Peribacillus sp. FSL E2-0218: one gene and its partner. The protein of the gene in region 1 binds, or shares a complex with, the protein of each later gene. Links are inferred from orthologs where the notes say so. Each region holds a gene or a part of one and is shown on either strand. Other genes may lie near its edges. The genes, in order: MHI53_RS15215 and smc.

The links.
Region 2: the proteins of MHI53_RS15215 (region 1) and smc are in contact, whole or in part, in a crystal structure (PDB 3ZGX), measured with the Bacillus subtilis proteins. The link is inferred for Peribacillus sp. FSL E2-0218 from one-to-one orthologs.

Annotation. Positions count from the first base shown.
Region 1 is NZ_CP150304.1:3,166,351-3,180,752, forward strand. Bases 3,929-6,910 are described here. They hold MHI53_RS15215 (segregation/condensation protein A), read right to left. Parts: upstream 5,813-6,910; coding sequence 5,045-5,812; downstream 3,929-5,044. Other genes in these bases: MHI53_RS15200 (YpuI family protein), read right to left, coding at 3,929-3,982; MHI53_RS15205 (hypothetical protein), read right to left, coding at 4,005-4,421; scpB (SMC-Scp complex subunit ScpB), read right to left, coding at 4,477-5,058; MHI53_RS15220 (YjcZ family sporulation protein), read left to right, coding at 6,030-6,122; MHI53_RS15225 (DUF309 domain-containing protein), read left to right, coding at 6,282-6,818. Also shown: MHI53_RS15185 (FAD-dependent oxidoreductase), read right to left, coding at 1-1,381; ahpC (alkyl hydroperoxide reductase subunit C), read right to left, coding at 1,497-2,060; MHI53_RS15195 (superoxide dismutase), read right to left, coding at 2,498-3,373; more of MHI53_RS15200, read right to left, coding at 3,497-3,928; more of MHI53_RS15230, read right to left, coding at 6,911-7,191; MHI53_RS15235 (DUF1002 domain-containing protein), read left to right, coding at 7,749-8,618; lysA (diaminopimelate decarboxylase), read right to left, coding at 8,706-10,034; MHI53_RS15245 (spore germination protein), read right to left, coding at 10,322-11,806; MHI53_RS15250 (stage V sporulation protein AE), read right to left, coding at 11,763-12,368; MHI53_RS15255 (stage V sporulation protein AB), read right to left, coding at 12,409-12,831; MHI53_RS15260 (stage V sporulation protein AA), read right to left, coding at 12,821-13,444; MHI53_RS15265 (NCS2 family permease), read right to left, coding at 13,582-14,402. UniProt on the Bacillus subtilis protein: Participates in chromosomal partition during cell division. May act via the formation of a condensin-like complex containing Smc and ScpB that pull DNA away from mid-cell into both cell halves.
Region 2 is NZ_CP150304.1:1,682,038-1,695,012, forward strand. Bases 1-4,091 are described here. They hold smc (chromosome segregation protein SMC), read left to right. Parts: upstream 1-327; coding sequence 328-3,891; downstream 3,892-4,091. Other genes in these bases: rnc (ribonuclease III), read left to right, coding at 1-307; ftsY (signal recognition particle-docking protein FtsY), read left to right, coding at 3,918-4,091. In the rest of the region: more of ftsY, read left to right, coding at 4,092-4,937; MHI53_RS08130 (putative DNA-binding protein), read left to right, coding at 5,971-6,303; ffh (signal recognition particle protein), read left to right, coding at 6,315-7,655; rpsP (30S ribosomal protein S16), read left to right, coding at 7,809-8,081; MHI53_RS08145 (KH domain-containing protein), read left to right, coding at 8,095-8,325; MHI53_RS08150 (YlqD family protein), read left to right, coding at 8,549-8,935; ribosome maturation factor RimM, read left to right, coding at 8,946-9,464; tRNA (guanosine(37)-N1)-methyltransferase TrmD, read left to right, coding at 9,464-10,198; rplS (50S ribosomal protein L19), read left to right, coding at 10,329-10,676; lepB (signal peptidase I), read left to right, coding at 10,898-11,458; ribosome biogenesis GTPase YlqF, read left to right, coding at 11,476-12,348; MHI53_RS08180 (ribonuclease HII), read left to right, coding at 12,529-12,975. UniProt on the Bacillus subtilis protein: Required for chromosome condensation and partitioning.

The DNA of each region.
Region 1 (14,402 bases):
ATACCGTTGAATCCAAAGCCTGACCAGGACCAGCCAAGTTATAGATGGCCAAGATGAACGAATTCAATTCGTGCCCGCCTGGTACACCGTGGTATTTGACCCCGCTGTATTCACCGCTCGCATTCAGGAGGGAAACGACAGGGAATTTATCAGCATTGATTTTTTCCTCAATTTCCTTATTCTCGCCCTTCGAGAACAACTCAAGATGAAGCTTGTCACCTAGTTCGGCAACATCCAGTAAGAAGTCACGCAATTCCACTGACTTTGGCAAACTTTCATCCACGATGGATACCAATGTAACGTCGCTCTCCATCTTGCCGAAGATTCCCTTCAATTGGCCGCGCAATGCATCACTTAATAATGCGCTCTTCCCAGCCGGGACGGCAGCTTGTTCCTTCTTCGCCGGTTTTTCCACCTCAGGCTCATCCTTGATGCCTAAGCGATCTTTTTCCTCGGCGATATATTTGCCAGCATCCGTTGCCGCAATCGCACCGTCAGATACGGCCGTGATTATCTGGCGCAGGGATTTTGGCCTTAAGTCACCAGCCGCATATACCCCATTCACAGTCGTCTTCATATCATCATCCGTAAGAATGTAACCTGCATGGTCCATTTCGATATGACCGCGGAAGATTTCCGTTTTCGGCTCATATCCTATGAATACAAATACTCCGAATGTATTATCTTCTTCTTTCGCCATATATTCAAATTCCACTTTGGTCTTATTATTGATGAAGCGGGCACTTTGAATCATCCCGTCTCCATATACACCAAGGATTTCCGTATTGAATTTCACTTCAATCTTATCATTTGCCATTACTTTATCCACGATCGACGGGGCACAAGTGAAGCTTGATTCCCGGGCAATTATGGTAACTTTCGTAGCAAAGCGGGTCAGGAAGATGGCCTCTTCGGCAGCTGCATATCCAGCACCGATAACGAAAACCTCCAGCCCATCAAAGAATTCACCATCACACGTTGAGCAATAAGCTACGCCGCGTCCTGTAAATTCCTCTTCACCCGGAAATCCAAGTGTTCTCGGTGAAGCACCTGTTGCGATGATGATCGCGCGGGCATGGTAGTCTCCGCCAAGGGTTTTAACGACTTTTACCTCCCCGGAGAAATCGACGCCCGTAACGTCGGCTTTTGCGAATTCCACGCCAAAGTCTTCATTTTGAAGCTTCATTTCTTCCACTAACCTCGGGCCGGAAATATGGCGGATACCAGGATAGTTGGCTATTTCCGATGTAGTTGCAGCTTGTCCGCCCCCGGTCCCTTTTTCAAGAATGATGGTCTTCAATTTGGCTCTCCCTGCATAAACGCCAGCTGAGAGGCCTGCAGGGCCGCCGCCAATAATCAATAAATCATATATGTTTTTCATTTTTGTGCTCCTTGCTGTAAATTAATTTCGCGTCCATCCGATTATATTGAAAAACAAAAGGCACTTATTTTAGGTAAGTGCCTTTTGCTTTAATGCTGTTTCGTCCCGTTAAAAATTAAAGTTTTCCTACTAGGTCTAAGCTCGGTTCTAATGTATCTTCACCTGGAGTCCATTTAGCAGGGCACACTTTATCTCCATGTTCAGCTACGAATTGTGCAGCTTGCACTTTTCTGACAAGCTCTTCTGCATTACGGCCGATTCCTAGGTCATTGATTTCGTATGCTTTGATTTGTCCTTCTGGGTTGACGATGAAAGTCCCGCGCAGTGCCAGACCGTCTTCTTCAATCAATACACCGAATTGACGGGATAATACGTTTGCTGGGTCAGCTAACATTGGGTATTGGATTTTACCGATTGTATCTGTAGCGTCAGCCCATCCTTTATGGCTGAAATGAGTATCTGTGGAAACGGAGTATACTTCACAACCGATTTCCTTGAATGTTTCATAGTTATCTTGAAGGTCAGCTAATTCTGTTGGACATACGAATGAGAAGTCAGCTGGGTAGAAAAAGAATACAGCCCATTTCCCTTTAACATCTTCAAGTGTAACCTCTTTGAATTCTCCTGCATGGTAAGCTTGTACTTTAAAATCTTCAACTTGTTTGTTAATCAATGACATATTGAATTCCTCCAATGGCTTTTTTTTATCTGCTCCTATTTATAATAATTATTAAATAGAAATTAGTCAATAAATATCCCTTAATAATTTTCATGTTCACAAATTAGTCACAGTTTATATATTGATATACATTTATTGAGTTTATTTACCCAGCGTACATAAAACTGGCTCATTTTATACATTCTCAATACTATCTCAAGGTAATATCGAAACTCAAACTCATTATTTTGAAAGTTGCCACTGCCTCCTTTTCAAACTAATATACTTTCCCAAATGAGAATCAATAGACCCACCAATCAAATGAACCGGCCAGGTCATTCTTTTATAACCTTCCCATTTTCCCCATAAATGATTCGAAATACCAAAGCAAAAAAACCGAACCATCACGGCCCGGCTCCTTTTTTTGCTGATCGCAGCTTCCTTTCATGCTGTTTCCGCTATTGTTTTTTCCAGATAAGCTTCTTCGCCTCGGAGAACCTCACCGCCGTTTGCGGCCAATTCACCACATCCCACCATTTATCCACATAGCTCGCTCGATCATTTTTATATTGAAGGTAATAGGCATGTTCCCACACATCAAGAACAAGGATTGGAATCGTATCCCATTGCGTCAGGACCATATGCAACTCCGATTGTAGAATTTCAAGCCTCCGCGCCCGTGGCGCCCAGACTAAAATTGCCCAGCCAACACCTTCAACCTGTTTGGCCGCTTCGCTAAAATGGCTTTTAAAGGCCGCAAAGCTTCCAAAATCCTTCTCTATCCGTTTAAGTAAATCCCCCTTTGGCTCCCCGCCTCCTCCTGGAATCATTTCTTCCCAAAATAATGTATGGAGATAATGACCCGACCCATGAAAGGCTGCTTCCTTTTCCCAATGCTTCAGCAAGGCATAATCTTTCGTTTCCCTCGCTTTTTCCATCATCAGCTCCGCTTTATTCAAACCATCAACATAGGATTGATGGTGCTTATCATGATGCAGCCTCATGATTTCCCTCGAAATCGTCGGTTCTAACGCATCATAGGGATAAGGCAATGGCGGGAGTGTATGCTGCCCGATAGGGACGGATTGCCTTTCCTTGCTCCTGAATTCCAAAGCGATTTGTTCAACTTCAGCGTAAACGCGTGACATTTCTTCTTCAATCTCGGCCATATCCTCATAATCCATTTCTTCCTCATCCAAATCCTTGGTCCACTGGGAAAGCCGTTCAATATTTGATAGCAATGACGAATCCGTGATATCGATTTTTTCGAGGTATTCCATGATTTCATCAATCCAATCACTTACCTCTTTGGCATACTCTCTTACTTCAGACATCTTTGCGCCTCCTTGTAGCCTTATTGCACATAAATCATCAACGTATTTTATGTTTCGATTAGGCGGAGATTCCATTTTATGAATAAAAAAAACAACAAGGCCTGTGAGCCTTGCTGTTTTTTATCATGACTGTAACATTTTCGTGCGGTAGTCCGTTTCATAAAACTCCAACTCTTCACGCATCGACTGGAAACCGCCCTCTAAGGCCTTCAGGATCGATATGATGCTGTCCGGTACGGTTTTGTGGAATTTGATCGAATTCTTTCCTGTGTAAGCCGATCTGCTGTCCTCGAACCAGCGATCTGATTTTGGGGAAAAGTATTCTTCGATACATTGATGATAGACTCGATAAAGCGTTTTTTCGGCTGCAGCCTTATTGAAGTTTTCATTTTTCAGGACGATTTGGCAGGCTTCCAAGCCCTCTTCACAACTGACAAGCATTCTTCTTAAACTAGAAAGGACCCCTTTATAGTACATTTCATCGCCGCTTTTTTCCGCTTGCAGCTTAGAATAGGTCGTCTCATTCATAAATTCCTCTAGCTGAGCCACTGTCACTTCTAAAAAGCTTTTTACATCCTCAAGCTGAGATTTTACCAATGTATTCCCCAACCGTGAACCCTCCTCAAAATGTTTAAGATTGAATATAATAGTCAACAGGTGTTTCTATATCATATGGTTTAGCTTGGTCAATCGATATAAACACTTTCTCCAATTTTTGAAAATCGATATTTTCGAAGTAACCAGCTAACTCTTTTTCTGAATTTATATACAACCGTTTTCGGTTCAACAAGCTTTGATCTCTGAGTAAGCAGACTAGTGCGATGAGATCAGCCATGAAAATCTCTCTTTTTGGGGTTTGGAATACAGGATTGGCATGATAGGGCGTCCATTGCGTGACCATCTCGTCAAAATAACGTAGATAAAGGACATTCAATGCCTTTTCTTCTCCATCCTTTATGTATTGTATAACGGATCGATTAAAAAATTCCTCAGGCGAATTCGACTTTTCCTTTTCAAGCCCAAATCCATTGCATGCAACAATCCTCACCTGCAATCCCCCCGCATTCATTTTTTTCTATATTATCACAATTTAAGGGAAAATGTTATTCGATTGTTTGCTGAAATTTTTCAAAGAATAAATCCGCTTCACCATTTTCAAAGCTTTCATCGGATGGATCGGCAAGAGACGGCAGCTCATCAATGGAATTGAGCCCGAAGTAATCCAAAAATTCCTTTGTCGTACCATACAAATAAGCCCTACCCGACCCTTCCGCACGGCCGACCTCTTTAATCAAGACTTTCGTGACCAGTGTATGGATCGGACGATCCGTTTTCACACCGCGAATTTCATCGATTTCCGCCCTGGTGATCGGCTGTTTATAGGCAACGATCGCGAGTGTTTCCAAAGCTGCCTGTGATAAGCCTTGGGTGCTTGATGTTTCTACTAGTTTTTTCAAATAATCCGAGTGTTCCTTTTTTGTCGTCATTTGATAAACACCTGCAATTTCGATTACCTGGATCCCGCGTACGTCCGCTACATATTCTTCCTTCAACCCTTCAACGATGTCCGTTGCTTGAAATTCCGTTATATCGAGGACAGAAGCAATCTGTTTGACGGAGAGTCCTTCATCTCCAGCAGCAAACAGCAATGCCTCAAGAATCCCTTTCCAATTAATAACTTCCAACTGTCTCTACACCTTCCTTAGCGCCAATCATGATTTCGGAAAAATTATCTTCCTGTTCAACGATGATTTCATTCAGCTTCATCAGTTCCAGCACCGCCATAAAGGTGATGACGATATGTTCTTTAACCGGAACAGGGAACAGTTCGAAAAAGCTCTTCCTCCCTTTGATCGATTGTAGCTCCAACATGATTTCATCCATCCGCTTTTCTATCGATATCTCTTGTTTTGTCACTTTCGTGTAAAGCGGCTTTTGTATCTTTTGCCGTCGGAGCAGTTTTTGCAGGGCTCCCAGCATATCATATAGACTTATATTCAATTCCTGTTTATCGCTTTCAGCCTCCTTGGCATACACCGATAAATCACTTGGAGGCTTCGTGAACATCAAGCTGCGTTCTTCCTCCAGCTCTTTGAACTCTTCTGCGGCATGTTTATACTTTTTATATTCTAATAGTTTCTCCACAAGCTCATCCCGTGGATCTTCTTCAAATAGTTCCCCATCTTCATCGATCAACTGTTCATCTTCATGCTTTGGCAGCAGCATTTTACTCTTGATGGCAAGCAGTGTTGCAGCCATTACCAAGTATTCGCTGGCGACATCCAATTCAAGATGCTGCATCGTATGGATGTAACCTAGGTATTGATCTGTAATATCAGCCATCGGAATATCATAGATATCTATTTCCAGGCGATTAATCAAGTGCAGGAGTAAATCCATCGGACCTTCGAACGCATCAATTTTTATATTATAACCCATTAAATTACCCCATTTAAATCTAATTGGCCTAGATTAGGCTCTTTTCTTTTACTATTCAAGTATAGTGGATTGCCGGCCTTTATCCAATAATAATAATTTTGGGACTTAGAAAGTTCTTAAACGGATTTGAAACAATTGGGTCTATGCCCAATCACTTTCTTAAAACCAACATAACCTAGAAATGTAAGAATAGCAGAACACAAAGGAGGTACTCATTATGGGTGCAGGTGGTTTCGGAAACGGCGGCGGATTCGCGTTTATCGTAGTATTGTTCATTTTGTTAGTTATCGTCGGTGCTTCTTGGTGTTAATGGAAGGCTGATGAATCAAGCTGATTGCTTAGCAATCGGCTTTCTTTATTTTCCAAGAAAAAATTCTATGCTACACTTAGACAGATACTTCGAGATTGTTATGCTTTGAAACTGGCATCATGTCCTTATGTGATTCATCAAATAAAAGGGGGGCTCCTAATGAATTACGCGGAAGACTACCTTTCTTTCCTGGTCCATTTCCACGGTTCAAGGGATTACTTCGAATGTCATGAAATTCTCGAGGAATATTGGAAGGAAACCGCCCCAAAGGAGCGTGACTCCCATTGGGTCGGCCTCATCCAAATAGCCGTTGCCCTGTACCATGATCGAAGGGGAAATAAAAAAGGGGCAGCTCGGACAATGGCAAAAGCGATTGCAAATCTCCATGCTAAAAAGCCTGAGCTCCTCAATTTGGGACTTGATCCCGAAAAACTGTTGAAGATGCTCGGCGCTATCCATGAACGGATGCTATCCGGAAGCCCATATGAAAGCATCAGCCTTCCGATTGCCGATCTTCGGTTGATCGAGATATGCCAGTCCATGTGCGTGAAGGAAGGATACATATGGTGCAGGAAAAGCGACATGGGTAATGCAGCTTTAATCCATAAGCATCTGCTCCGTGATCGATCGGATGTCATTTCTGAAAGGGCCCGGCAACTATCCCTGCGACAATCAAAAACGGAGGACCGCCCTTAAAGGCGGCCCTCCATTCTCACTTTCCCATTCAGACCTCTTCACACCGGTCAAGAAAGCTCTCCGTAAATTCGTTTGCCTTTAATTCCTTGTCAGGATATTGCTCCTTAATAGCCCTGACCATCGTTTTACCGATTCCTTGCTGCCGAAAAGATGGATTTACAGATATATGTTGTATCTCAATGTGTTGTTGAGAAATCTCTATTCCGATCAAACCTGTAATTTCTTCATCTTTCCATAAGAACAGCTGTAGATTATCAGCTGTTTCATAATTCTTCATGGTATTCCGGAGCACTTTTATCTCTTTTTCATTTGGCATGAAAGATAATAATCCCATGGCAAACTTCTCATAGCTTTTCTTATACTTAATCAACATAATATCCCTCGTTACTAAATAACGTTTTTATTATCTACCTGATTCGCTTTGAATTTATAACATTTCCATCATACATAAAAACCTCGTTCGTTTCAACATCACTTTCAGCACTTGATTTATGGATATGCCTTGTGCTATGTACTACGCGATAAATAGCCAATAAACAATCCCCCAAATTAAAGCGGTTGCAAGCATCATAAGTAAAAGAGTCCTATTCCGTTTCGTCATCCCATACTCCTTTTATGAACGGTACAAATTTTCGAATACCGAATTCATTTTACTATAACTTAACACAATCTGACAAATATCCCTTGCAATCTTGCTTCGATTTTACTACATTGATAAAGTGCTCTTCGTTCATATCGGGCATGCTGGGGACAAAAGCTACCGTCGTGCCTTGAGAATTCATGGGCAGTCTTTCGGCTAGAGAATATTTTTTTATGAAAATATGTATCTTTTCTGTCCTTTGTTTCGTCCAATACTATGAATCTTCATTTAAAGCGCATCCCTTTAGATGAAGATTTGAATTCAGCAGGAAAATGTTAAGGAGGATTACGATGAAAAAAATGAATAAATGGGTCATTTTGACCATATTGCTTTGTCTATTATTGCCATATAAGGCTTTTGCAGATGCAGCTGTCGGTGAAATGATCGTCACTCTTGGAGAAAACTTGTCAAATGAACAAAAGAATATGATTTTGTCGGAAATGAAAGCCCCCAAAGATGTAGAGGTTCTAACCGTTACGAATGCGGAGGAACATGAATATCTAGGAGATTATATCGCCAGCCGGTTAATCGGTACAAAGGCGATTTCCTCTTCCGCCATTACATTGGAGGAAAAGGGCACTGGCCTCAAACTTGAGTCGAAAAACATTAACTGGGTCACCGATGAAATGTACATCAATGCCTTGGCCACTGCTGGAGTGAAAGATGCTACCGTTTATGTAACGGCGCCGATTCCCGTTTCCGGTACAGCAGCTTTGACAGGTGTCATTAAAGCATATGAGCTGTCTTCGGATAAGAAGATTCCGGAAGACGTGAAGCAGGCCGCCAATGAAGAAATGGTGAAAACGGCCAAATTGGGGGATGAAATCGGTACAGAGGAAGCATCTGCACTGGTAACGAAAATTAAAGAGAATATGGCTGAAAATCCGCCAGCCAATACCGAAGAAGTGCGCAATGTGGTCGAATCTTCGGCGAAAGAACTTGGAATATCCTTGAATGATGCCCAAATTCAAAGTCTTATTGACCTATTCAACAAGCTAAAAGAATTGAACATTGATTGGAACGCGGTCGGGGATCAGTTAACAGCAGCAAAAGATAAGCTATCCCAGTTTCTTGAATCCGAAGAAGGCCAATCATTTTTGGATAAACTGAAAGAAGTTTTCAGCAGTTTAATAGACGCTATCAAATCACTTTTCAACTGATTTTAACCAAATGAAAAAAACTGCAGGGAAACCCATTATTATCGGATTTCCCTACAGCTTGAGAGGTTGGCTTTTGCCGCCTCTTTTTTATTCTTTGTTCGTGACAGCCGCTTCATGAAGGGCCAAGTCCAAATGAATAAGATCCTCGAAGGTCTCACGTTTGATGACAAGCCGTGCTTCCCCATTTTCAACAAAAACGACAGCCGGTCTTGGAATTCGATTGTAATTATTGGACATGGAATATCCATATGCCCCTGTACAAAAGACTGCCAACACATCCCCGCGCCCAGCTTTTGGCAAAGGTAAATCCCAAATCAGCATATCCCCGCTTTCACAGCATTTACCAGCGATCGATACCGTTTCTTCTACAGGATCAAGCGGCCGGTTTGCCAAAATGGCATCATACTTGGCTTCATAAAGAGCTGGACGTATATTGTCACTCATGCCTCCATCCACCGCAATATATTTACGGACATTGGGCACTTGCTTTTCAGAGCCCACTTTATATAAAGTCACACCCGCATCCCCGACCAATGACCGGCCAGGCTCAATCCAGATTTCCGGCATTTGCAAATCAGAATCAGCAACCAAATTCTGGACTTCCCTAACGATCTCTTCGACATATTGCGAAGCCGGAAGCGGGTCATCCTCTTGTGTATAGCGAATCCCGAAGCCGCCGCCGAGGTTCAAAACCTTTGGCTGATACCCTATCGAGCCATGCCAGCTATCAAGCTTGCCGATGATTTTTTGTGCAGCAAGCAAGAAGCCTGTCGTTTGAAAGATCTGCGATCCAATATGGCAGTGCAGACCCAGGACCTCCAGCCATTCGCTCTGTAGCGCTTGTCTAAGGGCGTCTTCCGCCTGGCCATTAATGAGATCGAAACCAAATTTGGAATCTTCCTGCCCTGTCAAGATATAATCATGCGTATGGGCCTCGATTCCCGGTGTAACACGAAGAAGGATCTTCATCTTTTGTTCACGGTTTGTACAAATCTCTTCTAAAAGGGTCAACTCTGAAAAATTATCGACTACTATACAGCCAATTCTATAATCCAAAGCCATATGTAGCTCTTCTTCACTTTTGTTGTTTCCATGGAAATGGATGCGTTCAGTCGGGAAATCCGCCTTAATGGCCGTGTACAATTCCCCTGCCGAGACAACATCGAGAGAAAGTCCCTCTTGATCTGCCAACTGAATCATGGCAATCGAAGAGAAGGCTTTGCTTGCGTAAGCAACTTGTGCTGAAATCCCCAATTCTTCAAAAGTCCTTTTGAACCCCCTTGCCCGTTCACGTATCAGTTCTACATCATAAACATATAACGGTGTCCCGAATTGCTCGATCAGCTCGATCGTGTCCACTCCGCCAATCTCCAGATGCCCCCGCTCATTGACACCGCTGGTTCCGTACAAATGCATGATAGCCTCACCTTCCTGACTTAGAAACTAAAGATTAATAAGAAATGAGGCAGCCTCTAATGATGAACCCCTTATGCTCGTGAAGGGTCCTCCATATCGACAAGCCTCATCCGAATCAATCGATCATCCCATTTAAGTATTGTTATCTATGACTGCTAAGTAGTTCGAAGGGAAAGCCATTGGTTTAACGTCAAAGAGTCATGAAGGCTCTATCTGTCTGTGAAACCTAACTTTACCGCTTTATCCGAATAAAATTAAATTACCACAACTTTTCGACAACATCAACCTTAAGGTTTTCTCGGCTGCCTATATTTATCCTGGGGATGCACAATACTTGGACGCTCCACTGATCCTGGAAAAGGTCTTCTGAATATTATATGTGACAGAGCCTTCGGTTGAAATGGGATAAGCGGCCATAAATACGGTGTATTTAAAGCTTTAATGCCCGTCAATAAAATAATGTAGAGCGTGATGCCAATGACTAGGCCAGGCACTTTAAACAAAGCGACCAACACCAGCAAGAACAGACGGGAAATCTTATTCGCCACACCGAGTTCCAGGCTTGGGGTGACGAAGGTGCCGATTGTCGCCACGGAAGCGTAGAGGACCACTTCTGGGACAAATAGGCCGACATCTATCGCTATTTGCCCAATGAGCACTGCCGCAACCAAGCCCATTGCCGTCGAAAGCGGCGTCGGGGTGTGGACGGCTGCCATCCTCAGGAACTCGATCCCGATATCGGAAATGAAGATTTGGACCACAATGGGAATATGCGTTTTTTCGTTCGGTCCGATAAACTCGAACTTCTCCGGCAAAAGCGACGGTTCCAAACAAAACAATAACCAAATCGGCAGCAAATATAGCGAAACGAAAATCCCGAAAAAACGTGTCCAGCGTACCAGCGTTCCAACAGCGGGTGCCTGCCGATACTCCTCAGCATGCTGCATATGATGGAAAAGAGTAGACGGGGTGATAATGACACTCGGGGAGGTATCCACATAGATCAGGACGTGCCCCTCAAGTAAATGCGTTGCCGCAACATCGGCACGTTCGGTATACCGGACGAGCGGATATGGATTATATCTTTGCTTGACGATGAACTCTTCGATCGTTTTATCAGCCATCGTTAATCCATCGACATCAATGCTTTCCAATTCCTTACGAACGATATCGATCAAATCGGGGTCGGCGATCCCTTTAATGTATCCAATAGAAATATCCGTTTTGGAGCGTTCGCCAACGTGCAGCATTTCAAAGCGCAATCGTTCATCCCGGATTCTTCGTCTCGTTATTGCCGTATTCACGATGATGTTTTCGACAAAACCATCCCGGGAACCGCGAACGACTTTCTCGGTATCCGGTTCTTCAGGCTGTCTTCCGGGATAACTCCTGACATCTACGACCAAGCCTACTGGTTTACCATCGACAACGATGACGATCAAACCGGATAATACTTGATCGACAAGCTCATCCATCGTGCTTATTTCTTCAACGGATTGGTGAACGAGCAACCCTTTGACTACATCAAAAATCTTCGTAGTCATGATTTCCGTGTTTTTATTATGGATCAGCGAGTCAAGGATTTCTATGATGTACTCCGTATCGGTCAGACCGTTTATATAGTAAAGGTGTACATCTTTTTTTAAGACTTTGATCTTTCTTACGCCCAAGTCAAAGCTGACGCCAAGACCCACTCTCTCTTTCATGTACGCGTCTACTTCCGCTACCTTATTCGGAATCGGTTTCATGTTTTGCGGTTTTTCTGAAGACATCATGACCACTCCTTTCCAAAATGATTTCCACCGCTAGCTTCGTGATCGGTGCACCCCTTTTGCAGTCATCCTGGCGGGACATTTTACCGATATCCCCTACCCCCACTACGATCGGGACATGCAAGCCATCGATGCAATACACCGTATCTCCTGTAATCTTTCCCAACTCGAATTCCTCGGCACCGAACTTATCGACGCCATTCGGTGTCAAATTCCCATCACGATCGATACAGACATCGACCTTGGTCCATTCTTCCCTTCTAGTCTTTGAAGCGACCGCTATCACTCCAAGGACATTCATATCGGGATGCCCGGCAACCACCTTCATCGCCTGTTCACCGGATCCTTCCCCGATAAAGCCGCTATCATCAAACATGACCAATACCGGATCATACTTCGCCTTTTTAATCAATTCAACTAGCTCCAAGCCCGTATATCGTGATGGATTACCTTGGGACATGGAGATACATCGCCCCCCAATTTCCCTGGCTACAATTTCCACGGCCCGTTTCGCATATTCATCTCCATCGGTAATCAATATCACATTTCGTTTGGTCACCATCTTGGGCCTACCTTTCATCAGGAATAGTTACTTGAAAAATTTACATATCGACAAAATAAATCCACTGAAATAACGACCCGGCTATCTTTCCCAAAACGAGTGCCATCAATAGATAAATGATTTTCTCTTGAATGCCGATTCGCTTTGACAAAACGGGGAAAACGTTGAGAACCTCGGTCAGGGCAGCTGCCAGCATCCCATTGAAGACCCCGTCAGCCAATCCGATCGGAATCAATAAGAATGGAGGCAGGAAAAACTCCGTCTCTTGTAGTCCGAACCATGTGCCCGCGACAACACCGGCGATGATGGCTCCTTCGTAGTAATGGATCATTTTCATTGTTTTTGTCAGCTGAGTCAGTCTCGGAATCACGCCAAGTACAGTTAAAAACGCTACAAAACCTGCACCTGTCGCGAAACCACCGGCTAAACCGGCAAAAATCCCAAAGATAATTCTACCTGTCATCAAGATGACGCACGTTCTCCTTGTTTTCATTCATGGTGACATAACGGTCCAAGTCCTGCTGATAGTTGAACATTTCAACCTCGAGTGGACTAGGTTCCTCATTGAAGCGTTTTTTAAAGAAATGATTGAAAAATAAAATCATCCCTATCCCAAGACCAAAGCTATATGGAATTTGGATCAATAACGGTTTTTCCTCCACTTTCCCCGTAATGATCGTAAAGATTTTTTGATGCACTTCCCCCATGCTGACATCCACATGAAAATTCATGATGGTCATCGCACCGCCGATGAACAGTAAGAACCAAACTAGCGCGAATGTGAGAAATGACATTTTCTTCTTCGTGAGAATGATTTCGATGATCGTTTGGGATGGCCCGAAGGTTTCCACTTCAATGGATGCATCCACTTTTCGAATGGCCATGATCACTTGGGCCAGATCGATGACGATGATATTCCTGTCTTCCTTCTTGACGGTCAGTAACAAGATTTCTTCAATCATTCCAATTTCATCTTCAGGCCCGATTATCCTTGCTATATCTTTTATCCTCACCGTCTGATTTCCATTTACTTGTACACGGTTCCTCATCCTGATATATACAACCGCCACGTTCATCACATCCCGACCTTTTATTTCCTTATGATAGTAGTATGGATTCCAAGCAGAATGAAAATGCAGGAAGTGACGCATGTCCATATATTACTAATTACAAAAAAAAGACACGCTGCAATGACAGCATGTCTTTTTTGTAATTAATGAGTAGGGAAGAAAATGAGTTGCACCAAAAAGATTACTCCAAAAATATAAATGAGCGGATGAACCGATTTCCCTTTTCCGCTGAAAAGCTTCATAAGTGGATAGGTAATGAACCCAATTGCTATCCCAGTCGATATGCTTGACGTAAGCGGCATTGTCAAAATGATCGCAAACGCCGGAAATGCCTCATCGAATGTTTTCCAATTGACTTTCGCCAAACCTTCCATCATGAAGCATCCGACGATAATCAAAACAGGAGCCGTGATCGCAGCAACTGACGAGATTGCAGATATAAGAGGAGAAAAGAAAATCGAAGCAGCGAACAGGATTGCCACGACTGTTGCCGTTAAACCGGTACGCCCGCCTGCAGCCACACCCGTGCTCGATTCAACGTAAGCAGTCGATGGGCTTGTACCAAACATGGAGCCCACTGTCGTTGCAATTGCATCACCCAAAAATGCCTTCTTGGCGCGTGGGATTTTACCGTCCTTCGTGAGCCCAGCCTGCTCCGTCACACCAATCAAGGTACCTGTCGTATCAAAGATCGTTACAAGCAGAAAGGCAAAAACAACCGAATATAAAGAATGGGTGAAGACCCCAGCAATATCGATATCAAAAAATACCGGTGTGGGAGGCACCGATAAGACGCCATTGAAATCGAGCAATCCAATGAAATAGCCGATTACGGCCGTAACGATCATCCCAATGAAAATGGCCCCTTTAATATTGCGCGCCATCAAAATCAAAGTAATGAACAAGCCAGCTAAAGCTAAAACGGTTCCTGGCTGATGCAAATCACCGAGAGTCACCATCGTTG
Region 2 (12,975 bases), 1.5 Mb from region 1 along the record:
GTTGGAGTCGGTTGTGCAGTTTTTGAATAATGTTGTGTTTCCGAAGATAGACGAGGGTGCTTTTTCTCATGTGATGGATTATAAAAGCCAGCTTCAAGAGCTGATCCAGCGTGATGCTATCGGTGTCCTGCAATATAAAATCCTGCAGGAGAAAGGGCCGGCCCATAACCGGGAGTTCGTTTCCACCGTCTCTTTGAACGGGGTAGAGCTCGGCACTGGTTTAGGAAAGTCCAAAAAAGAAGCGGAGCAGCATGCAGCCGAGCATGCATTGATCGTCTTAAAAGAAAAAAATCAACAAGATAGTTGAACAGTAGAGGAGGAAAGGTCATGTTCCTCAAACGCTTGGACGTTGTAGGATTTAAATCTTTCGCAGAGAAGATATCGATTGATTTTGTACCTGGTGTCACGGCAGTGGTTGGACCGAACGGAAGCGGTAAAAGCAATGTGACCGATGCAGTCCGATGGGTACTTGGAGAGCAGTCTGCGAAATCGCTTCGTGGCGCAAAAATGGAAGATATCATTTTTTCGGGGAGTGACACGAGGAAAGCGTTGAATTTTGCAGAAGTATCCTTGACCCTTGATAACGAGACCAATTCCCTGCCGATAGACTTTCATGAAGTAAGCGTGACGAGAAGGGTATACCGATCGGGAGAAAGTGAATTTTTCATTAATAATCAAGGATGCCGCTTGAAAGACATCATAGATTTGTTCATGGATTCAGGCCTTGGCCGTGAAGCGTTTTCGATAATCAGTCAGGGGAAAGTCGAAGAAATCCTAAGCAGCAAAGCAGAAGAAAGACGTGTGATCTTTGAAGAAGCAGCAGGTGTCCTCAAATATAAAACAAGAAAACGAAAAGCGGAATCGAAGCTGACTGAAACACAGGATAATTTGAACCGTGTCCATGATATCCTCCATGAATTGGAGGGGCAGGTTGAACCCTTAAAAATCCAATCCTCCCTTGCCAAGGAATTTTTGGAGAAAAAAGACGAGCTTGAACAAATTGAAGTTGCTTTAACCGTGTTTGAAATTGAAGAACTTTATGAAAAATGGGAAAAGCTGTCCCATGATCTAGAAAAGCATAATGAAATGGAGCAGCAAATGGCAGGGCAGCTTCATGAACGGGAAGCGCATCTCAAAAAGCTCCGGGATAATCTGGCTACGCTCGAAACATCAATCAATGAGCTTCAGGAGATTCTCCTGAACGCGAGTGAGGAACTTGAAAAGCTTGAAGGCCGTAAAGAAGTATTGAAGGAACGGAAAAAAAATGCTGCCCAAAACAAATCACAGCTTGAAAGAGCGATCGTGGAAGGCGAGACCATGGTCAAGCGCCTCTCTGTCCAACAGCAAAGTGAAAGGGAAATCCTCCATGCGCTGCATTCGGAAGTGAACGGCATCCAGGAAACCTTATATGAAAAACAAAAAAGCCTGGGGCTTTTCAATAGCGATATCGAAGCCGTGATTGAAGCGAAAAAAAGTGATTATATTGAGTGGCTGAACAAGCAGGCAACGGCCAAGAACGAAAAACAGTATCTGCTTCAGCAGCTCACGCAGCAGGAGCATAAAAACGTTAAACTGGATTCGGAAAATGAAAAGTTCCTAATTGAAAGAAATGATATCACCGCAAAAAAACGGGAGTATTCACAGCGGATGGACAAGGTGACCAAGCAGCTTGAAGAGCATGTCTCGGTTTTCAGGAATCAGCAGAATAAACTGGATGCGGCTAAAGATGTGTATCAAAAGCAAGAAACCACTCTTTATAAAGCTTATCAATTCCTTCAACAGGCCAAGTCTCGCAAAGAGCTTCTTGAAGAAATGGAAGAAGACTATGCAGGCTTCTTTCAAGGTGTTAAAGAAGTTTTGAAAGCGAAAGAAAAGCTTTCAGGCATTGAAGGCGCAGTCGCAGAGTTGATAAAGGTGCCAAAGGAGTATGAAACGGCCATCGAAACGGCCCTGGGCGGAGCGATGCAGCATGTTGTCGTCGAACGCGAAGAGCATGCACGTGAAGCCATTTCCTTCTTGAAGAAGAATAGATATGGACGTGCTACGTTCTTGCCGTTATCCGTCATAAAGGCAAGGGAAATTTCATCAAGTCAATTATCGATGCTGAAAAGCCATGCAGCATTTGTCGGGACAGGCTCCTCTTTGATCCAATATGATGTCAGGCATGCTGCAATCGCCGAAAACCTGCTAGGAACGGTCATCATCACCACCGATTTAAAGGGTGCGAACGACCTGGCCAAAATGATGCAGCATCGCTTTCGTTTCGTAACGCTCGAAGGCGATATCGTCAATCCAGGCGGTTCAATGACTGGTGGGGCGCTAAAGCAAAAAACGACCTCTCTGCTTTCAAGGAAGACCGAATTGGAAGAACTCCATCAAAAACTTTCCGCAATGGAAGCAAAAACGAACCAGCTGGAAAAGCAGGTCAAACAGCTGAAAGTGGATGTCGGTGTTCAAGAGCAAACGCTTGAACAAACGAGAAAAACGGGGGAGGATCTCCGGTTACAGGAGCAAACCCTGAAGGGCGAACTGCGTGAAGTCGAATTGCAGGAAAGAAACGTTAATGACCGGCTTCACCTGTATGATTTGGATAAAAACTCTTATTTGGAAGAGCAACAACAAAAAATGGCCAGATTGGAAGAGTTGGAAGAGTTATTGAAGTCATGCAAAACGGAAATCGAAGCGCTTGACAAGTTGATTTCAGACATGACAGCACAAAAACAATCTCAACAATCTTCAAAAGAAAGTCTTGCTGAAGAAACGAATGAGCTAAAGGTAACACTGGCGTCCAAGCGTGGGCTGCTGCAAAACCAAAAAGAAAAATTGGAACGCATTGAATTTGATCTTGCAAAGGAAACGAGCAAGCTTGCCGAAAATAAAGATGACTTGGGGCTTCTGACAAATGAAATGACGGACAGTTCAAGCGGCGAAGAGACACTCGAGGATATGGCCCAGCAAAAATTGCTTGATAAAAACGGGGCCATTGAAGGGATTGCCAGTAAAAAACAAGAGAAAAATGAGCTTCTTTCACAAGTTGAAACGCTTGAATTGGCCTTGAAGGAAGAAAATAGGGTTTATAAAGGCGTTATCGAAGTGATAAAAGATGAAGAGGTCAAATTAACTCGGTTGGACATGGAACTTGAAAATCGCCTTGACCATTTAAGGGAAGAGTATACGCTATCCTATGAAGGGGCCAAGGAACGGTATCCATTGATGCTCCCTGTAGAAGAAGCACGCAAAAAAGTGAAGCTCATCAAGCTGGCGATCGAGGAATTGGGGACGGTCAATCTAGGTGCGATCGAGGAATACGCCCGTGTAGCTGAACGCTATGAATTCCTGATGAGTCAAAAGGAAGATCTCCAACAGGCAAAAGACACATTATTCCAAGTCATAGATGAGATGGATGATGAGATGAAACGTCGCTTTGCTGATACCTTCTATTCGATACGGGAGCAATTCGAACAGGTGTTCAAAGCTTTATTTGGCGGGGGAAGAGCGGAGCTGAAGCTGACGAATCCCGATGATCTGCTGCATACAGGGGTAGATATCATTGCACAGCCACCAGGTAAAAAACTGCAGAACTTAAGTCTTTTATCCGGGGGAGAACGGGCACTGACGGCAATTGCCCTATTATTCTCCATCCTGAAAGTGAGGCCGGTGCCTTTCTGTATCCTTGATGAGGTCGAGGCAGCACTCGATGAGGCGAATGTCGTCCGGTTCAGCCAATTCTTAAGGAAGTTCAGCAGGGAAACGCAGTTTATCGTCATCACCCACCGGAAAGGTACGATGGAAGAGGCTGATGTCCTCTACGGGATTACGATGCAGGAGTCAGGTGTGTCCAAGCTTGTTTCTGTCCGGATGGAAGAGTCGGAAAACTTTATCGAAGTGTAAATTCATGAATGAGAGGAAGTGGGACAATGAGTTTTTTCAAGAAGCTAAAAGAGAAGTTTACGACCCAGGAAGAGAAGGAAAAAGAAATAGAGGTACAAGAAATCTCCATAGGGGAGAAATTCAAGCAAGGTTTGACGAAGACGAGGAATTCCTTTACTGGAAGAGTTAATGAGCTTGTTGCCCGTTACCGGAAAGTGGATGAGGACTTTTTTGAAGAACTTGAAGAAATCCTGATTCAAGCTGACGTGGGCTTCGACACCGTCATGGAATTGATCGATCAATTAAAAACGGAGGTCAAACTCCGCAATATCTCGGACACACGGGAAGTGCAGTCTGTCATTTCAGAAAAGCTTGTGGACATCTACCAAGGTGATGACGGTGATACCTCAAGCCTGAACATCCAAGAAGAAGGTTTGACGGTCATTTTGTTTGTCGGTGTGAATGGGGTAGGTAAAACGACGACAATCGGTAAACTTGCTCATAAGTTCAAGAGTGAGGGTAAATCGGTTGTACTGGCAGCGGGGGATACATTCCGTGCTGGCGCAATCGAACAGCTTGAAGTATGGGGGGAGCGCGTCGGTGTCAGTGTAATCAAACAAGGTGAAGGGTCCGATCCCGCTGCGGTCATGTTCGATGCCGTTCAGGCTGCCAAGGCAAGAAAAGCGGACATTCTGATATGTGATACGGCCGGACGCTTACAGAACAAAGTGAACTTAATGAAGGAATTGGAAAAAGTGAAACGCGTAATCGAACGCGAAGTACCGGGTGCCCCACATGAGGTGCTCCTTGCCCTTGATGCAACAACCGGACAAAATGCCCTGATTCAGGCCAAGACATTCAAAGAAGCGACGAATGTCTCGGGAATTGTTTTAACAAAGCTAGACGGCACGGCAAAAGGCGGAATTGTTTTGGCGATTCGCAATGAGCTGGCCATTCCCGTTAAATTCGTCGGACTTGGTGAAAAAATGGACGACCTTCAGGAATTCGATGCCGAAAAATATGTTTACGGCCTATTTGCTGATATCATTGATAAAGAAGAGCTTTGAATATAACTTAGTAAGCCGGAAGAGATTATTCTCTTCCGGTTTTTTGTTGATACTATAGTATTTAAGGGAAAAACCATTCACCGTTTTATAAGTAGGCGAGGAAACATTTTGAGCAAATATGAGATTGAAAAATAATACGCCAACGTTGGAAGAATACATATATTTGTGTGCTTCTGTGGGATGGGCCGATTATATGAATTTTGAAGCGGAGGAAATATTACTAAGGAACTCCATCCACTGCCTTACAGTCAGAGATCAAAGTCATGTTGTGGGCATGGGGCCGTCTATTTCTATGTTCAAGATATCGTGGTTCATCCAGATTATCAGAAAAAAGGTATTGGAAAGGAGATCATGGATCATTGGGTGGGGTACTTGAATACCCATGCGCCAGATAAGGCATTTATCGGTTTGTTTGCTTCGCACGGTAAACACTCTTTCTATGAAAAATATCGTTTTAAAGATTATTCTCCTAATATGATGGGGATGTTTACTGTAATTTCAAGATAGATATATTTTAAAAATCGGACATGACTGTCGATCAAAGCATCGGATATCGAAGACAAGCGTTTTAACCGTCCATATAGCTGCTCCAGAGGGGAATGGCTGATCTTTAGACTTATTTCCTTTTATGGAGCCTATCGTCGCCATAATGAAGAAATGGACGCACTTCCTCTCGACGGTCAATTTTAAAAGAAGAGCAGGAATGGTCACGATAGGGGTAGCCGCCGCTGTCCTTGGAGGCAATCGGCCGGACACACGCGGATTCAAAACACAGGGAAACCTCGGCGTCTTTCCGACCTTTCCCTGTTTATTTGTGCAATTGAAATTTGGCTTACACAGGCATTATTTGCAGATGAAAAGATGGCAAGTTAAACTTAAAAACAGGCTGAAGCGGCGTTTAAAAGCGAGAAAAAGAAAAAAAAGGATCGGCTCCAAGCCAGTGGTAAGGAGTTTAGCTTGACATCAAATAAACAAGACGATACAATATAAACTTGTAAAGGGTTTTCACTTAACAGCAGGGAGGCTTGCTAAGATGCTTGAAAAGACAACGCGGATTAACTATTTGTATGACTTTTATCAATCGTTGTTAACAGAGAAGCAGCAGAGCTATATGTCCCTCTACTATCTGGATGATTACTCTCTTGGGGAGATTGCCGATGAATACGAAGTGAGTAGGCAGGCAGTCTATGATAATATAAAAAGAACAGAAGCGATGCTTGAGGAATATGAAGCAAAGCTATTGTTATTTCAAAAATTTCAAGAGCGTAACCAGTGGATTGCGAATATGAAGGCACTCATTGAAAAGGATTCCTTTTCGAAGGAGAAGCTGCTTGATGCAATCACGACGCTTGAGAAGTTGGATTAGGAGGCGGCAATATGGCATTTGAAGGATTGGCCGACCGACTGCAGAGCACGATGCAAAAGATCCGCGGAAAAGGGAAGGTCAACGAAGCAGACGTAAAAGAAATGATGCGTGAAGTTCGATTAGCCCTGCTTGAAGCGGACGTTAACTTTAAAGTCGTGAAGGATTTTGTAAAGCGTGTAAGTGAACGTTCGGTAGGTCAGGAAGTGCTGAAAAGCTTAACCCCCGGTCAACAGGTAATTAAAGTAGTTAAGGAAGAATTGACGGAGCTGATGGGCGGCGAACAGAGCAAGATTGCCGTAGCCTCGAAGCCGCCGACCGTCATTATGATGGTTGGGCTTCAAGGGGCGGGTAAAACGACGACCACCGGAAAGCTTGCCAATCTTCTTAGAAAGAAATACAACCGCAAGCCATTGCTCGTTGCGGCTGATATTTACCGTCCGGCGGCGATTAAGCAGCTTGAAACACTTGGCAAACAATTAAGCATGCCTGTTTTTTCCCTTGGTGACCAAATCAGTCCTGTTGAAATAGCGAAACAGGCGATTGAAAAAGCGAAGGAAGAACATCATGATTATGTTTTGATCGATACCGCAGGCCGTCTTCATGTTGATGAAAACTTGATGGGCGAACTGAAGGATATTAAAGAACTGACAAAACCGGATGAAATCTTCCTTGTGGTCGATGCGATGACGGGGCAGGATGCGGTCAATGTAGCCCAAAGCTTCAATGATCAGCTCGGCCTGACTGGAGTCGTCTTGACGAAACTCGATGGGGATACACGCGGTGGTGCGGCACTTTCGATTCGTTCAGTCACGAACACGCCGATCAAATTCGTCGGTATGGGGGAAAAACTGGATGCACTTGAGGCATTTCATCCAGAACGGATGGCGTCAAGGATCCTCGGCATGGGCGATGTATTGACCCTTATCGAAAAGGCACAGGCCAATGTCGATGAAGACAAAGCGAAAGAATTAGAGAAAAAGATGCGTACAGCGACTTTCACCTTTGATGATTTCCTTGAACAGCTTGGTCAGGTGCGGAATATGGGACCGCTTGATGATATTCTGAAAATGATTCCTGGTGCGAACAAAATGAAAGGGATGGACAATCTTCAAATTGATGACAAGCAGATCGGTCATGTTGAAGCCATCATCCGTTCCATGACGACCCATGAAAAGGAACATCCAGAAACCATGAATGCATCCCGCAAGAAACGGATTGCCAAAGGCAGCGGCAGATCGATTCAAGAGGTGAACCGTTTATTGAAGCAATTCGAAGAAATGAAAAAAATGATGAAACAGGTCACGAACATGCAAAAAGGAAAGAAAAAGGGATTCAAATTCCCGTTCATGTAAGGGTTATTTCAAGTCGAAACGAAGCGGAAATACAGGCTGAAGCCATGTAGTTCAACACTTTTTTCGCCTGTTAAGAAAAAAACCTTTACAAACATACAAGACATTTGATATCATACTATCTTGTGTGAAACTATTCGGAGGTGCTTATTTAAAATGGCAGTAAAAATTCGCTTAAAACGTATGGGAGCTAAAAAATCTCCTTTCTATCGTATTGTAGTTGCAGATTCCCGTTCACCACGTGACGGACGTTACATTGAAGTGGTAGGAACTTATAACCCGGTGACTCAACCAGCTAAAGTTGACATCAACGAAGAGCTTGCTCTTAAATGGTTACAAGATGGAGCTAAACCATCTGATACAGTTCGTAACTTATTCTCAACACAAGGCATCATGGAAAAATTCCATGTTGCAAAAAACAGCAAGTAATCGACGGTAGTTGATGAAAGCATTAATTGAAACGATTGTTTCAGCGCTTGTGGATTTTCCCGAAGAAGTCACTGTGACCTCAAAGGAAGAGTCCGACCGGATTGTCTATATCCTCTCCGTTCATAAAGAGGACATGGGCAAGATCATCGGGAAGCAAGGGCGTGTTGCTAAGGCGATTCGGACTGTAGTATATGCAGCAGGATCTTCACAGCAGAAGAAAATCTATTTGGAGATTTCCGAATAAGGAGGGCTAATACCCCTCCTTTTTTTGCACTTCAAGAAAGTGAAATCCCGGCTCCCCGCACTTCTGAAAATGGTCCGGAGATAAACTTTACGCCTTTTTAAGACGCATCTTTTATCGATATACGTTATACTTAAGGGAATGACCCCCATTATTCAAAAAGATTACCCCATCATACATATTTTTTGAAGGAAATAAGAAATCATAGATAATAGGAGGTGCTGGAATGAAAATTCTCCAAAATGTAATCGTTAACCAAGTATTAACGGAATCCAGCAAGAGTCAGCTCCTCGAGAATTACAAATCAAAACGCCTTCAGCTTCAAAAAGAGAGTGAACAACTCCGATTTGAGCTGAAAAAGCTTGAAAAAACAAGAAATCTCCAGCCTGCCAGTCTCCGTGCCCATTTCGAAAAAGAGATAAATCAGAGGCAGGAAAAAATTAAACTGCTTGAATTTCAGATGGAGCAGCTGGAGATCCTTCCCGCCGGAAGCGAATTGAAGGAACGGGAAGTTCAAAGTATCATTGATGTGGAAATCGGGGCAGATTGGGACGAAATAATGGCAACGAAGACCATTGTCATTAAAGATGGAATCGTCTCGGAAATTCGTTAGAGGTGAAAGAATGGAAAACTGGTTTAATGTAGGTAAAATTGTCAACACCCATGGTTTATTAGGAGAGGTCCGGGTCATTTCTTCAACAGACTTTCCGGAAAAACGCTACAAAGTGGGGAATACCCTGTATTTGTTCAGGGATACGGAGAAAAAGCCTATGCCGCTTGTCATCAGGTCCCACCGCACCCATAAAAACTTTAATCTATTGACGTTCGAGAACTATTATAACGTGGGTCAAGTCGAGGCTTTTAAAAACGGGGTCCTGAAAGTCAAGGAAGCACAGCTTGGTCCATTGGACGAAGGCGAGTTCTACTTCCATGAAATCATCGGCTGTGCGGTATTTACGGATGAGGGCAGTGAAATAGGGGAAATCGTTGAGGTGCTGACGCCAGGTGCCAATGACGTATGGGTCATAAAGAAAGCCGGAAGCAAGGATATTTTGATACCGTATATTGATCAAATCGTCAAAGAAGTGGATATATCCGCCAAAAAGGTCATCATTACGCCGATGGAAGGACTTTTAGATTGATGAAAATCGATGTACTTTCGCTTTTTCCGGAAATGTTCGAAGGCGTGTTCGGCTCGTCGATTCTAAAAAAGGCTTCCGAAAAGCAGGCTGTCAGTTATAAGGTGACCAATTTCCGGGATTATGCCGATAATAAGCATTCGACGGTGGATGATTATCCTTATGGCGGAGGTGCCGGGATGGTGTTGAAGGCACAACCGATTTTTGATGCCGTGGAAGCTCTTAAAGGACAAGCTGAACAAAACCCCCGGGTGGTCCTGCTTTGTCCCCAGGGAGAGCGTTATTCGCAGAAAAAAGCTGAAGAGCTCGCTAAAGAAGAACATCTCATTTTCATATGTGGACATTATGAAGGATATGATGAGCGCATTCGTGAGCATGTCGTAACGGATGAAATATCAATCGGTGACTTTGTGCTTACAGGTGGGGAACTGGGCGCGATGGTCATTATTGACAGCGTGGTCCGCCTGCTGCCTGGTGTTTTAGGAAATGTAGACTCCCCGATCCTTGATTCCTACTCTTCTGGTTTGTTAGAGCATCCCCATTATACTAGACCTGCAGATTTCCGGGGAATGAAAGTGCCCGATCCGCTCATATCCGGAAATCACAAAAAAATCGATGAATGGCGGATGAAGGAATCACTGCGCAGAACGTGGACGCGGCGTCCCGATTTGCTCGAGAGTTATGAACTTTCGGATCTTGAGAAAAAATTATTGTCCGAGATTCAAAAAGAAGACTGATCCCTATTGCATCGACGTTTGGAATATGATAGGATATACCTTGTGACTTGGGCAAAATGCTCAGTCTTATAACGATGTTCCGCTGCAAACATTCAGTATTTGCAAGAGCGTCCAGGAGGAGTTGGAAACGATGCAAAACATTATTAACGAAATTACAAAAGAACAACTTCGCTCAGATCTTCCATCATTCAGACCTGGTGACACAGTACGTGTACACGTAAAGGTTATTGAAGGAACTCGCGAACGTATCCAGTTGTTTGAAGGCGTTGTAATCAAACGTCGTGGCGGCGGAGTCAGTGAAACTTTCACAGTTCGTAAGATCTCTTACGGCGTTGGAGTTGAACGTGCTTTCCCTGTTCACACACCAAAAATTGCAAAACTAGAAGTTATCCGTCACGGTAAAGTACGTCGTGCGAAACTTTATTACCTACGCGAACTTCGTGGTAAAAAAGCACGTATTAAAGAAATTCGTCGTTAATCCTTCGAATATCTCCATACGGGTTTACCATGATCCACATAAGGTGAATAACCAAACAGTATCATGCGAAAAGGGAGCTTGTTCATCAGGCTCCCTTTTTGCACTTGATGAAACTCATGAATGCTCCAAGTGGGTGAAAATCCATATGGAATCCTGCTCGCTATAGCTTCCGCGACATGTTAAAATGGTTGTTGATATGCATTCTAAAAGGGTGGGTAAGGATGGCGAAAAAGAAAAATGAATTGTGGGAATGGACAAAGGCGGTCATAATCGCGGTCATAGCTGCGACACTGATTCGGTATTTCCTCCTGGCACCTATTGTCGTGGACGGTAATTCCATGATGCCGACATTGAAGGACACGGACCGCATGATCATTAACAAAATCTCCTATTCGATCGGTGAACCGAAAAGATTCGATATTATCGTGTTTCATGCTCCAGAGGGCAAGGATTACATAAAGCGGGTCATCGGATTGCCAGGCGAAAAGGTAGAATATAAAAACGATACACTTTATGTGAATGGAAAAGCTTACGCTGAGCCATACTTGGATGAAAATAAAAAGAAATTGATTGATGGCGGTGCTTTGACGGAGCCATTTACATTAAGCGAGGTCATAGGCCGGGAAACGGTTCCTAAGGGCCATCTGTTCGTCTTGGGGGATAATCGCCGGCTAAGCAAGGACAGCCGTTATGATAGCGTAGGCGTCGTTCCTTACGATAAAGTGTTAGGAAAAACTAAATTAGTTTATTGGCCAATCGAAGACTTTCGATTGGCGGAATAGTAGGAAGGTTGATTCCATTGACAATACAGTGGTTCCCTGGCCATATGGCCAAAGCGAGACGGGAAGTAACGGAAAAATTAAAACTGATCGACATCATTTTTGAACTAGTGGATGCCCGTCTTCCGGCATCATCAAGAAATCCAATGATAGATGAGATCATACAGCATAAACCGAGGGTCATCCTTTTGAATAAAGCGGATATGGCTGATCCGGCAAAAACGAACATGTGGCTGGATTATTATAAGTCACAAGGGAAAACGGCCATTGCGATTAACTCGCAGGCAGGGAATGGATTGAACCAGATCACGGCTGCCGCAAAAAAACTTTTGAAAGAGAAGTATGACCGGATGGAGTCAAGGGGAATCAAGCCGCGGGCGATCCGTGCGATGATCGTGGGAATTCCGAACGTTGGGAAATCAACGTTAATCAATCGACTCGCCAAAAAGAACATTGCTAAAACAGGGAATACACCCGGTGTAACCAAAGCGCAGCAGTGGATAAAAGTCGGCAAGGAAATGGAGCTGCTTGACACGCCGGGAATCCTCTGGCCTAAATTCGAGGATCAGGAAGTGGGCTTGAAGCTTGCGTTAACCGGAGCGATCAAGGATACGATTCTAAACCTGCATGAAGTCTCCTTATACGGGCTCCGTTTCTTGGAAAAGGAATATCCGGATAGGATGAAATCACGCTATAACCTTGATGAAATTCCTCAAGAAACGCTCGAACTCTTTGATGCCGTCGGAAAGTTCAGGGGATGTTTAGCTTCTGGTGGGTTCATTGATTATGATAAAACCGCGGAGTTGGTCGTACGTGAAATCCGTTCGGAAAAGATGGGGCCACTTACGTTTGAGGTACCCATGGACTATGAAGAGGATGCCATTACGGAATAATCTGGCGTGGAGATTGAAAATGCTGGCTGAGTTTTGAAGACAGTAAGTGAAAAATGGGTGATACGGAGCTGGAGTTGGATATCAAGATGTTTTTTGATGTCTCTTTTCCGCTCCGTATTTTTGTTTAGGCTGTAAGCGGGAAGCAAGACTGCCGATAATGAAGATGATGGGTGATGAATGATGAAAACTTCAATGAGTATAAAAGATATATCTGCAAAATTAAAGGCAATCAACGATCCTGAAGATTTATTTTTGCAAGAATGCTTGGATGACGGCAGAAAGGGAGTCACCGACTTAGTGAGCAAGTGGCAAAGGAAGTATGAAAAAGCGCAGCAGGTGAAGAATGCATTCATGGAAATGACGGAGTTTGAAAGGCAACTTCGAGCACAGGGGTTTTCCATTCTCGCTGGCATCGATGAAGTGGGGAGGGGGCCGCTTGCAGGACCGGTTGTGACGAGTGCGGTCATCTTGCCTGAATCCTTCTATTTGCCAGGGCTGAATGATTCCAAAAAGATTCCGGAGTCCAAGCGGGAACTGTTTTATGAAATGATTTATAAAGAAGCCCTGTCCATTGGGGTCGGTGTTGTACATAGCGATATAATCGATGAAATCAATATATATCAAGCT